One region of the Microbacterium sp. KNMS genome, then DNA from elsewhere that is predicted to be linked to it. Evidence: predicted binding sites of a transcription regulator. Region 1 holds the regulator's gene; the other holds the start of a gene.
The links. Region 1 encodes LexA, which represses DNA repair genes until DNA is damaged. Its sites were predicted from a motif close to TCGAACANNTGTTCGA; they were not measured.

Region 1 (4,407 bases):
CCGAGCACGATCGCCGTGTCCTCGACCGTGTGGTGCGCGTCGATGTGGGTGTCGCCGGTCGCCTTCACGGTCAGATCGGTGAGCGAGTGCTTCGCGAACGCCGTGAGCATGTGGTCGAAGAACGGCACGCTCGTGTCGATGCTGCTCCTGCCCGTTCCGTCGAGGTCGAGCTCGAGCTCGATGCTCGACTCGCTCGTGGAACGGGTGCGGCGCGCGGTACGGGTCATGCTCCGATTCTACCGGCGCGACCCGACCGGGCTCCTCGCGCGCTCAGCGGCCGATCTCGGCGAGCGCGTCGAGGAAGGCGCTCGTCTCGTCCTCGGTCCCCGCTGTCACCCGGAGGTGTCCGGGGATCCCGATGTCGCGGATGAGCACGCCGCGGTCGTAGAGCGCCTGCCAGGTCGCGTGCGGATCCTCCACGCCGCCGAACAGGACGAAGTTCGACCACGTCGGGTACACGGTGTAGCCGAGCGCCTCGAGCGTGGCCGAGATCCGGTCGCGCTGCTCGACGATCTCGTCGACCATCGCGAGCATCGTGTCGGCGTGACGCAGGGCCGCGGAGGCCGCCGCCTGGGTGAGCGCGCTGAGGTGGTACGGGAGGCGGACGAGGCGGAGGGCGTCGACGACCGCGGGGTCCGCGGCGAGGTAGCCGACGCGCGCGCCCGCGAAGGCGAACGCCTTGCTCATGGTGCGCGAGACGACGAGCCGGGGCCGCCCGGGCAGCAGCTGGAGCGCCGACGGCACGTCGCGGGGTGCGAACTCGCGGTACGCCTCGTCGACGATGACGATGCCGTCGGTCGCGTCGTAGACGGCCTCCACGACGTCGTTCTCGAGCGGCGTCCCTGTCGGGTTGTTCGGTGCGCACAGGAACACGACGTCGGGCCGGGCCTCCGCGACCTGCGCGGCCGCGCTCGCGGGCGTGAGGGAGAAGTTCGCCCCCCGCTCCCCCGACACGAACGTCGCGCCGACGCCGCGCGTCAGCAGCGTGTACATCGAGTAGGTGGGGGCGAAGCCGAACGCCGTCCGCCCCGGTCCGGCGAACGCCTGGAGGAGGTGCTGCAGCACTTCGTTCGAGCCGTTCGCGGCCCAGATCTGCTCGGGCTCGAGCCCGTGCCCGAGGTACTCCGCGAACCCCTCGCGGAGCGCCGTGAACTCGCGATCCGGGTAGCGGTTCACATCCCGCAGCGCGAGGGCCACCGAGTCCGCGATGTCGTCGGCGACCTCGTCGGGGATCGGGTGCGTGTTCTCGTTGACGTTCAGCGCGACAGGCAGCGGCGCCTGCGGAGCGCCGTAGGGCTGCTGTCCGCGGAGGTCGTCGCGCAGGGGGAGGTCATCGAGAGAGACGGTCACCCGTCCATGCTAGAGCGCGCGACGGACTCACTCGCCCGTCGAGTAGGCGGCGGGGATGGCGATCTCCTGCCCCGCGGCGATGTCGCTCCCCGGGAGCTGGTTGAGGTGCAGGATCTCGTCGACGACGTCGCGCGGGTCCGCCTCGGGGGCGACCGCCTGCGCGATGTCCCACAGGGTGTCGCCCGCCATGACCGTGACGGTGTCGAAGGTGCCGACAGGCGCACTGTCCTCGCGCGAGGCGAGGGCCGCGCCGCCGCTGAGCACCCCGAATCCGATCGCCGCGACGAGCGGAGCCGCGGCGAGCGCGGCGAGGACCCGGCGGCCGCGCACCGTGAGTCGGAGGCGGGTCGAGCGTGCCGGAGCGGAGCTGGTCGTGCGCATGGCGGTTCCTTCCTGTAGATCACTTCGAGTCCGCCTGCTCGGCCGGGAGAGACGGACCCGAAGTGATGTTCCGAACCTATCTTCGATGTGGTCGCGGTGTCAAGAACTCTCTTCGAACAGGTTTCGCGACTTCTGCGAGACACGCTCGAACAAATCTCCCGGAATCCCGTCGAGATCCGCTAGCGTCGTCCTGACGGGACCACCACATCACGCACCTCCGACATTCGAGCGGGGCAGCGAAGGAGCACGACATGACGGATGCGGGCACGCGCGAGGAGAAGCCGCGCACGCGGCGGCGCAAGAACCTGAGCGACAAGCAGCTGGCCATCCTCGAGGTCATCCAGCGCTCCATCCAGCACAACGGCTACCCGCCGAGCATGCGCGAGATCGGCGACGCGGTCGGACTGAAGTCGCTCTCGAGCGTGACGCATCAGCTCGGGCAGCTCGAGCTGAGCGGCTACCTGCGCCGCGACCCCGGCAAGACCCGCGCGATGGAGGTGCTCATCGATCTCCCGGGCTCGGCGGCCGAGAACCCGGCCGACTCGGGCCCCGCGGTCGGCGACGCCGCTCTCGTGCCGCTGGTCGGCCGCATCGCCGCCGGCGTCCCGATCACGGCCGAGCAGCAGGTCGAGGAGATCTTCCCCCTCCCCCGACAGCTCGTCGGCAAGGGCGAGCTCTTCATGCTCAAGGTCAGCGGCGAGTCGATGATCGACGCGGCGATCTGCGACGGCGACTGGGTCGTCATCCGGTCGCAGGGCACGGCGGAGAACGGCGACATCGTCGCGGCCATGGTCGACGGCGAGGCGACCGTCAAGACGTTCCGTCAGCGCGACGGCCACACCTGGCTCCTCCCGCGCAACTCGGCGTTCGAGCCGATCCTCGCCGACGACGCTGTGGTCCTCGGCAAGGTCGTCGCTATCCTGCGCGCGGTCTGACGGCGCACACGAGGAGGGCGGGAGCCGGTCGGCTCCCGCCCTCCTCGTGTGCCGGGAGCGAACCGGCGGTCAGGAAGCCGCGGTCTCGCGCAGCGCGACCCCGGCTTCGCGCAGCACCGCGAGCACCGTCTCGTGCTCGTTGAAGGCGTAGAGGTGGATGCCGGGGGCCCCGCCGGCGAGCACCTCGCGCGCGAGGTCCGCCGCGTAGGCGATGCCGATCTCCCTGCGGCCCTCGGGGGTCGGCTCGACCTCGAGCGCGATCGACAGCTCCGACGGCAGGGGCTCGCCCGTGAGCTCGAGCATGCGCGCGAGCTTGGCGGGAGAGGTCACGGGCATGATGCCGGGGAGGATCGGGATGGTCACGCCCGCGGCCCGGGCGCGATCGACGAAGCGCAGGTAGTCGTCGGCATGGAAGAAGAGCTGGGTGATCGCCGCCTCTGCGCCGGCCGCCTGCTTCGCGAGGAGCGCATCGAGGTGCTCGAGCGGATGGCGCGAGCGCGGATGCCCGTTGGGGAAGGCCGCGACGAGCGTGCGCGCACGCGGGGCGCGGTCCACCCGCACCGCCTCGGGAACGCCCGGGATCGTCGTCTCGCCGTAGGGAGCGCGCTCGGCCTGCACGCGGTGGATGAGCTGGACCAGCTCGGCCGAGGTGCGCAGGTCGCCCAGGAACGCGTCGTCCTCGTCCTTCCCGGCGGGCGGGTCGCCGCGGATGGCGAGGAAGCTGAGGATGCCCGCGTCGAGGAACTCGCGGATGAGGGCGCTCGCCGTCGCGTAGTCGTTGCCGACGCACGTGAGGTGAGCGAGCGGCTCGACGTCCGTGTTCTCGCGGATCCACCGCAGCACGCGCAGCGACGCACCGCCCGTGGAGCCGCCCGCGCCGTACGTGACGGAGAGGAAGTCCGGTCCCGCGGCGGCCAGGCGGCGGATGGTCTCCTCGAGAGCCGCGGTGCGCGCGGGCGTGCGCGGCGGGTACAGCTCGAACGAGAACGGCGTGGCCGACGTCGCCATGTCCCTCCTCCGTGCTCTCCGGTCGCCGCGGCGATCCCCTGCCGCCGCATCCGGCCTCTCCTCTCCCGACCGTAGTCGCCCGCGCGCGGGCGCGGGAGCATCTGTGACGCTCCGTGTCGGAACGTCGCCGGTTACCGTGGAGGACATGACGCAGACGCTCCCGTTCGGCTCGTGGCCGTCGCCCATCGCGGCGTCCGACATCGCGGGGAACTCCCCGCGCCTCGGCGACGCGCGGTTCGTCGGGGGCGACGTGTGGTGGGCCGAGGGCGTCGCGGCCGAGCGGGGGCGCACAGCGGTGCTGCGGGCGAGCGACGGCGCGAGCGTTCTTCCCGCGCCCTGGAGCGCGCGGTCTCGCGTCCACGAGTACGGAGGCGGCGCGTGGACCGCGGCCGACGACGGCGCACTCCTCTTCGTCGAGCAGTCGGATCAGCGCGTGTACCTGCGCACGGCCGATGCGGAGCCCATCCCGCTCACGCCCGCTGGCACCGGCATGGCGTTCGGCGACCTCGTCCTCGCGGAGGGCCGACTGTGGGCGGTCCGCGAGACGCAGGGCGCCACGGGGGCTCCCCGTCGCGACATCGTCGTCATCCCGCTCGACGGCAGCGCGGCGGAGGACGCGTCCGCGATCGTGAGCGTCGTCGCAGGGAGCGACTTCGTCGCCTACCCCGCACCGCGCGCTGGCCGGCTCGCGTGGATCGCGTGGGACCATCCGGACATGCCGTGGGATGCCGCG
Region 2 (4,407 bases), on a different contig from region 1:
GAGGGTGACCGCGACGGTGAGGACGAGCGATGCAGCCCAGAGAGCGAGGAGTCTGGTCGAGGGAAGCCCGCGCATGTGCGCCGCAAGCCGTTCGATCCATCGCCATCCCGACACGCCATCCGCTGGAGCGGACAGCACTGGATCGCCCTCCGATGCCGCGCTCTGCGTGTCCGCTGCCGCACCAGGCTGCGCCGACCCGTCCGCCGCGAGCGAAGGGGATGCAGCCGCGACGCCCTCGTCACCCGCGGTGTCGACTTTCGCGGCCCGGGCCGCACCGTCGAGTTCCGCGAGGCGGGCGAGTGCGGCGGCGCGCGTCGCGCCGTCCGCCCCACGCCCGAAGGCCTGCTCGCGAAGGAGTCGCAGTTCGTCGTCGGTCGCGGGAGCCATCCCGCTCATCCTGCCATCGCGCGCGGGTGGCGCCGCGGGCCGCTAGGCGGACAGGCGGTCGAGTTCTGCGATCTCCTCCGGCGCGAGCTCGAGGCGTCCGGCGGCGAGGAGATCCGCCACCTGGTCGACGCGCGACGCCGACGCGATCGGGGCGACGACGGTGGGGCGCGACCGAAGCCACGCGAGCGAGATCGTCGCGATCGACACCCCGTGGGCCTGCGCGATCCGCTCGATGCCGTCGATGAGCGCGAGGTTCTTCTCGGAGATGTACTCCTTCGCAGCGCCCGCACGCGGAGAGCCGGCGTCGGCCGCCGAGCGGTACTTGCCCGCGAGGAAGCCCTTCGCGAGGGAGAAGTAGGGCAGGACGCCGAGGTGGAACTCCTCGGCGAGAGGGAGGATCGTCTGCTCGATGCCGCGCTCGACGAGGTTGTAGTGGGGCTGCACGGCGACCGGGTCAGGGGCGCCGATCTCGCGCGCGATGCGGATCCACTCGCGGATGCGCTCGGGCGTGTAGTTCGAGATCGCGGTGTACTGAACGAGGCCGTCCTGCACGAGCTCGCCGAACGCCGCGACGGTCTCCTCGAGCGGCGTCGACTCGTCGTCGAAGTGCGCGTAGTAGAGATCGATCGACTCGACGCCGAGGCGCTCGATGGACGCCTCCGCGGCGGCGCGGACGTTGGCGGCGGAGAGGCCGCGGAAGTCGGGGTGCTGGCTGACCTTCGTCGCGACGGTCACGCCCTGCGGCTTGCGATCGGCGAGCCAGGCTCCGATGATCCGCTCGCTGTCGCCGCCGCTGTTGCCGGGAACCCACGCGCTGTACGAATCGGCCGTGTCGATGAAGTCGCCGCCTCCTTCGACGAAGGCGTCGAGGATGCGGAACGACTCGTCGCGGTCTGCCGTCCACCCGAACACGTTTCCGCCGAGATTCAGGGGGAAGACGTCGAGCTCGCTCGTGCCGATCCGTGCCATGGTGCCTCCAGTCGTTCGGTGATCCGGCTTCCAGGCTATGAGCTGTCGGATGGCCGGGGCGCGGATCGCGGGGAGATCAGCGGATGCTGCGGCTGCGTTCGCGGGGGAGCGGCGTGCGATCGTGTGCGAATGAACTCGAAGAAAACTTCTAAAAACCCTTGCGCGACCAATCGAACAGAACTACCATGGAGTCATGTCGAGGATGACATCAGCACTCAGCGAGAGCCTGGCGGCCCTGCGTGCCGACGTCGCTGACCTCGATGTGGATGGTCTCGCTCCAGACGAGCTGAGGGCGCTGACCGATGTGCTCGGCGCCCTCCGGCGGAGCGTCGATGCGTCGCTCGCCGCGGCCTCGGGAGAGATCGCCCGGCAGTCGCGCCGCGAGCTCGGCAAGGACGGGTTCGCGCGCAGGCAGGGGTACTCCTCGCCGGGCACCCTGCTCTCGGCCACGACGGGTGTGACGACGGGCGAGGCTGCTCGGCTCATGCGCGTCGGCGAGGCGATCGCGCCGCGGATGAGCCTCGTCGGGGAGCGGCTGCCCGCGAAGCACCCGCATGTCGCCGAGGCGCTTCGGGCCGGCGCCCTCGGCCTCGCCGCAGCGGAGGCCATCGTCGGCATGCTGGACCGGGTGGTCGTGCGCGCCGGCACGGCGGCCTGCGACGAGATGGAGTCGATCCTCGTCGCGCAGGCCCCCGGGCTCACGAGTGACGAGCTGCGGCGCCTGCTGCTCGATGCCGAGATGCGGCTCGATCCGGATGGCGCGGAAGACCGAGAGCAGGATCGCCGCGATCGGCGCATGCTCGCGTGGCGCACGGAGCGCGACGGCTCGGTGTCCTTCACGGGACGCGCCGACCCCGAGACGGCGGCGCCGATCGTCGCGCTGCTCGACGGCATGGTGACGCAGCGGATGCGCGCGAACGAGCACGAGCCCGACGAGGCGCGGCGCGATCGCCGCACGCGGCTGCAGATGCAGATCGACATCCTCGCCGACGTCGCTCGGCATGCTCTCGGCTGCACCGCCATCCCGACCCGCCCCATCGCCACGATGGTCGTGCGGATGGACTACGACACCTTCCGTGCGGCACTCGATGAGCAGAACGGCGACGCGTCGGGCGGCGGCATGGCGACCATCGACGGAATCGAGCAGCCCGTGACCGCCAAGGCGGTGCGGCGCATGGCGGTCGATGCGCAGATCATCCCGTGCGTGCTCGGCGGCAAGAGCGAGATCCTCGACCTCGGACGCAGAGAGCGCCTCTTCACTCCGAAACAGAAGCTCGCGATCTCCATCCGCGACGAGGGGTGCGCATTCTGCGGCGCCCCGCCCGGGCACGCTGTGGTGCACCACATCGAGTGGTGGTCGCGGGGAGGAAGGACCGATCTCGATAACGGGATCCTCCTGTGCGTGGCCTGTCATCATCGGATCCACGACGACGGATGGGATATCCGCATCGAGGGCGTCGGGGTCGACGCGGTGCCGTGGTTCATCCCGCCGCCCTGGCTCGACCACACGCGCACGCCGCGTCGTGGCGGGCCGACCCGGTACCGGGTGGCCTGCTGATCGGCGGGCCCTAGGCTGGAGTCATGAACAAGAGCACCATCTGGACAGTCCTGGGCGTCATCGCCGCGGTCGTCATCGCGTGGTGGCTCGTGAACATCCTGTTCTCGGTGATGTTCTGGATCTTCAAGCTCGCGGTCGTCGCCGTCGTGGCCGTGGTCGTCTTCTTCGTGCTGCGGTCGCTCGTGAGCTCGCGGCGCGACTGAGCACCGCCGAGCCCGGAACGCTCAGCGCGGGAAGAGCGCGCGCAGCGAGAACCAGCGCTCGTCCGCGCTGATCGAGAGCGAGCCGCCGTACCGCTCGACGGCCGCCTCGATGTTGCGCAGACCGTAGCCGTGGCCGGCCTCGCGCTTGCGTGAGACGATCCGGCCATCCGAGCGCTTCACGATGCCGTCGAAGGTGTTCTCGACGCGCAGCATCACGAAGTCGTCCTGCGCGAAGAGGGCGACCCGCACGAGGCGCTCATCGGCGTCCGCGATGCGCTTCGTCGCCTCGATGGCGTTGTCGAGGGCGTTCCCCAGCACCGCCGTCACGTCGAGCGGGCTCATGAAGTCGAGCAGCCGGCCATCCGCCACGTACGAGACGTCGACCCCGTCCTCGTTGGCGCGCAGGCGCTTGCCGGTGAGGACCACGTCGACCACGCGGTTGCCCGTGCGCACCTGTGCCCCGTAGTCGCGGATGGACTCCTCGAGGTCGTCGAGCATCCGCTCGCGCAGCCCCGGATCGGTCTCGGCCCGCAGGGCATCGAGGTGATGCTTCATGTCGTGGTACTTGCGGCTCACCTCGTCGATCGCGCGTCGCGAGAGCTCGTACTGGTCGTGCTGGCTCCGGAGCAGCTGCGACATCGCCTCCGCGTCGCGCCGGGTCTGCATCTCGCGGCGCACCTCGTGCTGCACGTAGAGCGCGATGTAGCCGCAGAGGTCCACGAGCGTGCGGATGTAGAAGATCTCGGGGCCGAGACGGCTGCTGAACGGGGTGTTGGCGTTGGCGAAGCTGAGGTTCGAGATCCCGAAGGTCGCTGCGGCGATCGCCAGCGCGCTCACGAGCTCGCGCCATCCCACCTCGATCTCCGCTCCGCGCGTGAGATGCCGGCGCTCGGCGAGCCAGGCGAGCACGAGCACGCCGCCGTAGACGAGGGCGAGGAATGCCGCCCGCGCGACGCCCTCCGCGTCGGGCAGGTAGAAGCGCTCGAGCTGCCAGTGCAGCGAGGCGACGAACTCGGCGAGCACGAACGCCCGCGCTGTCAGGTACCCCGCCGTCACCGCGGTGATCCGCAGCGACGCGAACAGGAGCGCGAACATCGTGAGCGCGGCGCCGAGCATGCCGGGGATCCACAGCGCGAGAGGGAGGGTGTCTGCCCACAGCTGCAGACCGACGAGAGCCGCGAGCCCGGCCAGGGCGACGCCGACGGTCGGGAGCCACCGCATGCGCCGGCGGACGATCGCGATGAACACCGCGCAGGCGCCCCACTCGGCGAGAGCGGTGAACAGGCGGGG

Region 2: a site for LexA is predicted at 1,492-1,507, ahead of ACWXWW_RS13200 (DUF222 domain-containing protein). Genes of this name have one in related genera too.

What each region holds. Positions count from the first base shown of each region.
Region 1 is NZ_JBSQBP010000001.1:25,064-29,470, forward strand. It holds gene hisB (imidazoleglycerol-phosphate dehydratase HisB) at 1-227, opposite strand, end outside; gene ACWXWW_RS00135 (histidinol-phosphate transaminase) at 271-1,350, opposite strand; gene ACWXWW_RS00140 (LysM peptidoglycan-binding domain-containing protein) at 1,378-1,731, opposite strand; gene lexA (transcriptional repressor LexA) at 1,983-2,666, shown strand; gene ACWXWW_RS00150 (methylenetetrahydrofolate reductase) at 2,736-3,674, opposite strand; gene ACWXWW_RS00155 (alpha/beta hydrolase family protein) at 3,820-4,407, shown strand, end outside.
Region 2 is NZ_JBSQBP010000021.1:17,446-21,852, forward strand. It holds gene ACWXWW_RS13190 (hypothetical protein) at 1-387, opposite strand, end outside; gene ACWXWW_RS13195 (aldo/keto reductase) at 430-1,356, opposite strand; gene ACWXWW_RS13200 (DUF222 domain-containing protein) at 1,550-2,914, shown strand; gene ACWXWW_RS13205 (hypothetical protein) at 2,938-3,117, shown strand; gene ACWXWW_RS13210 (GHKL domain-containing protein) at 3,139-4,407, opposite strand, start outside.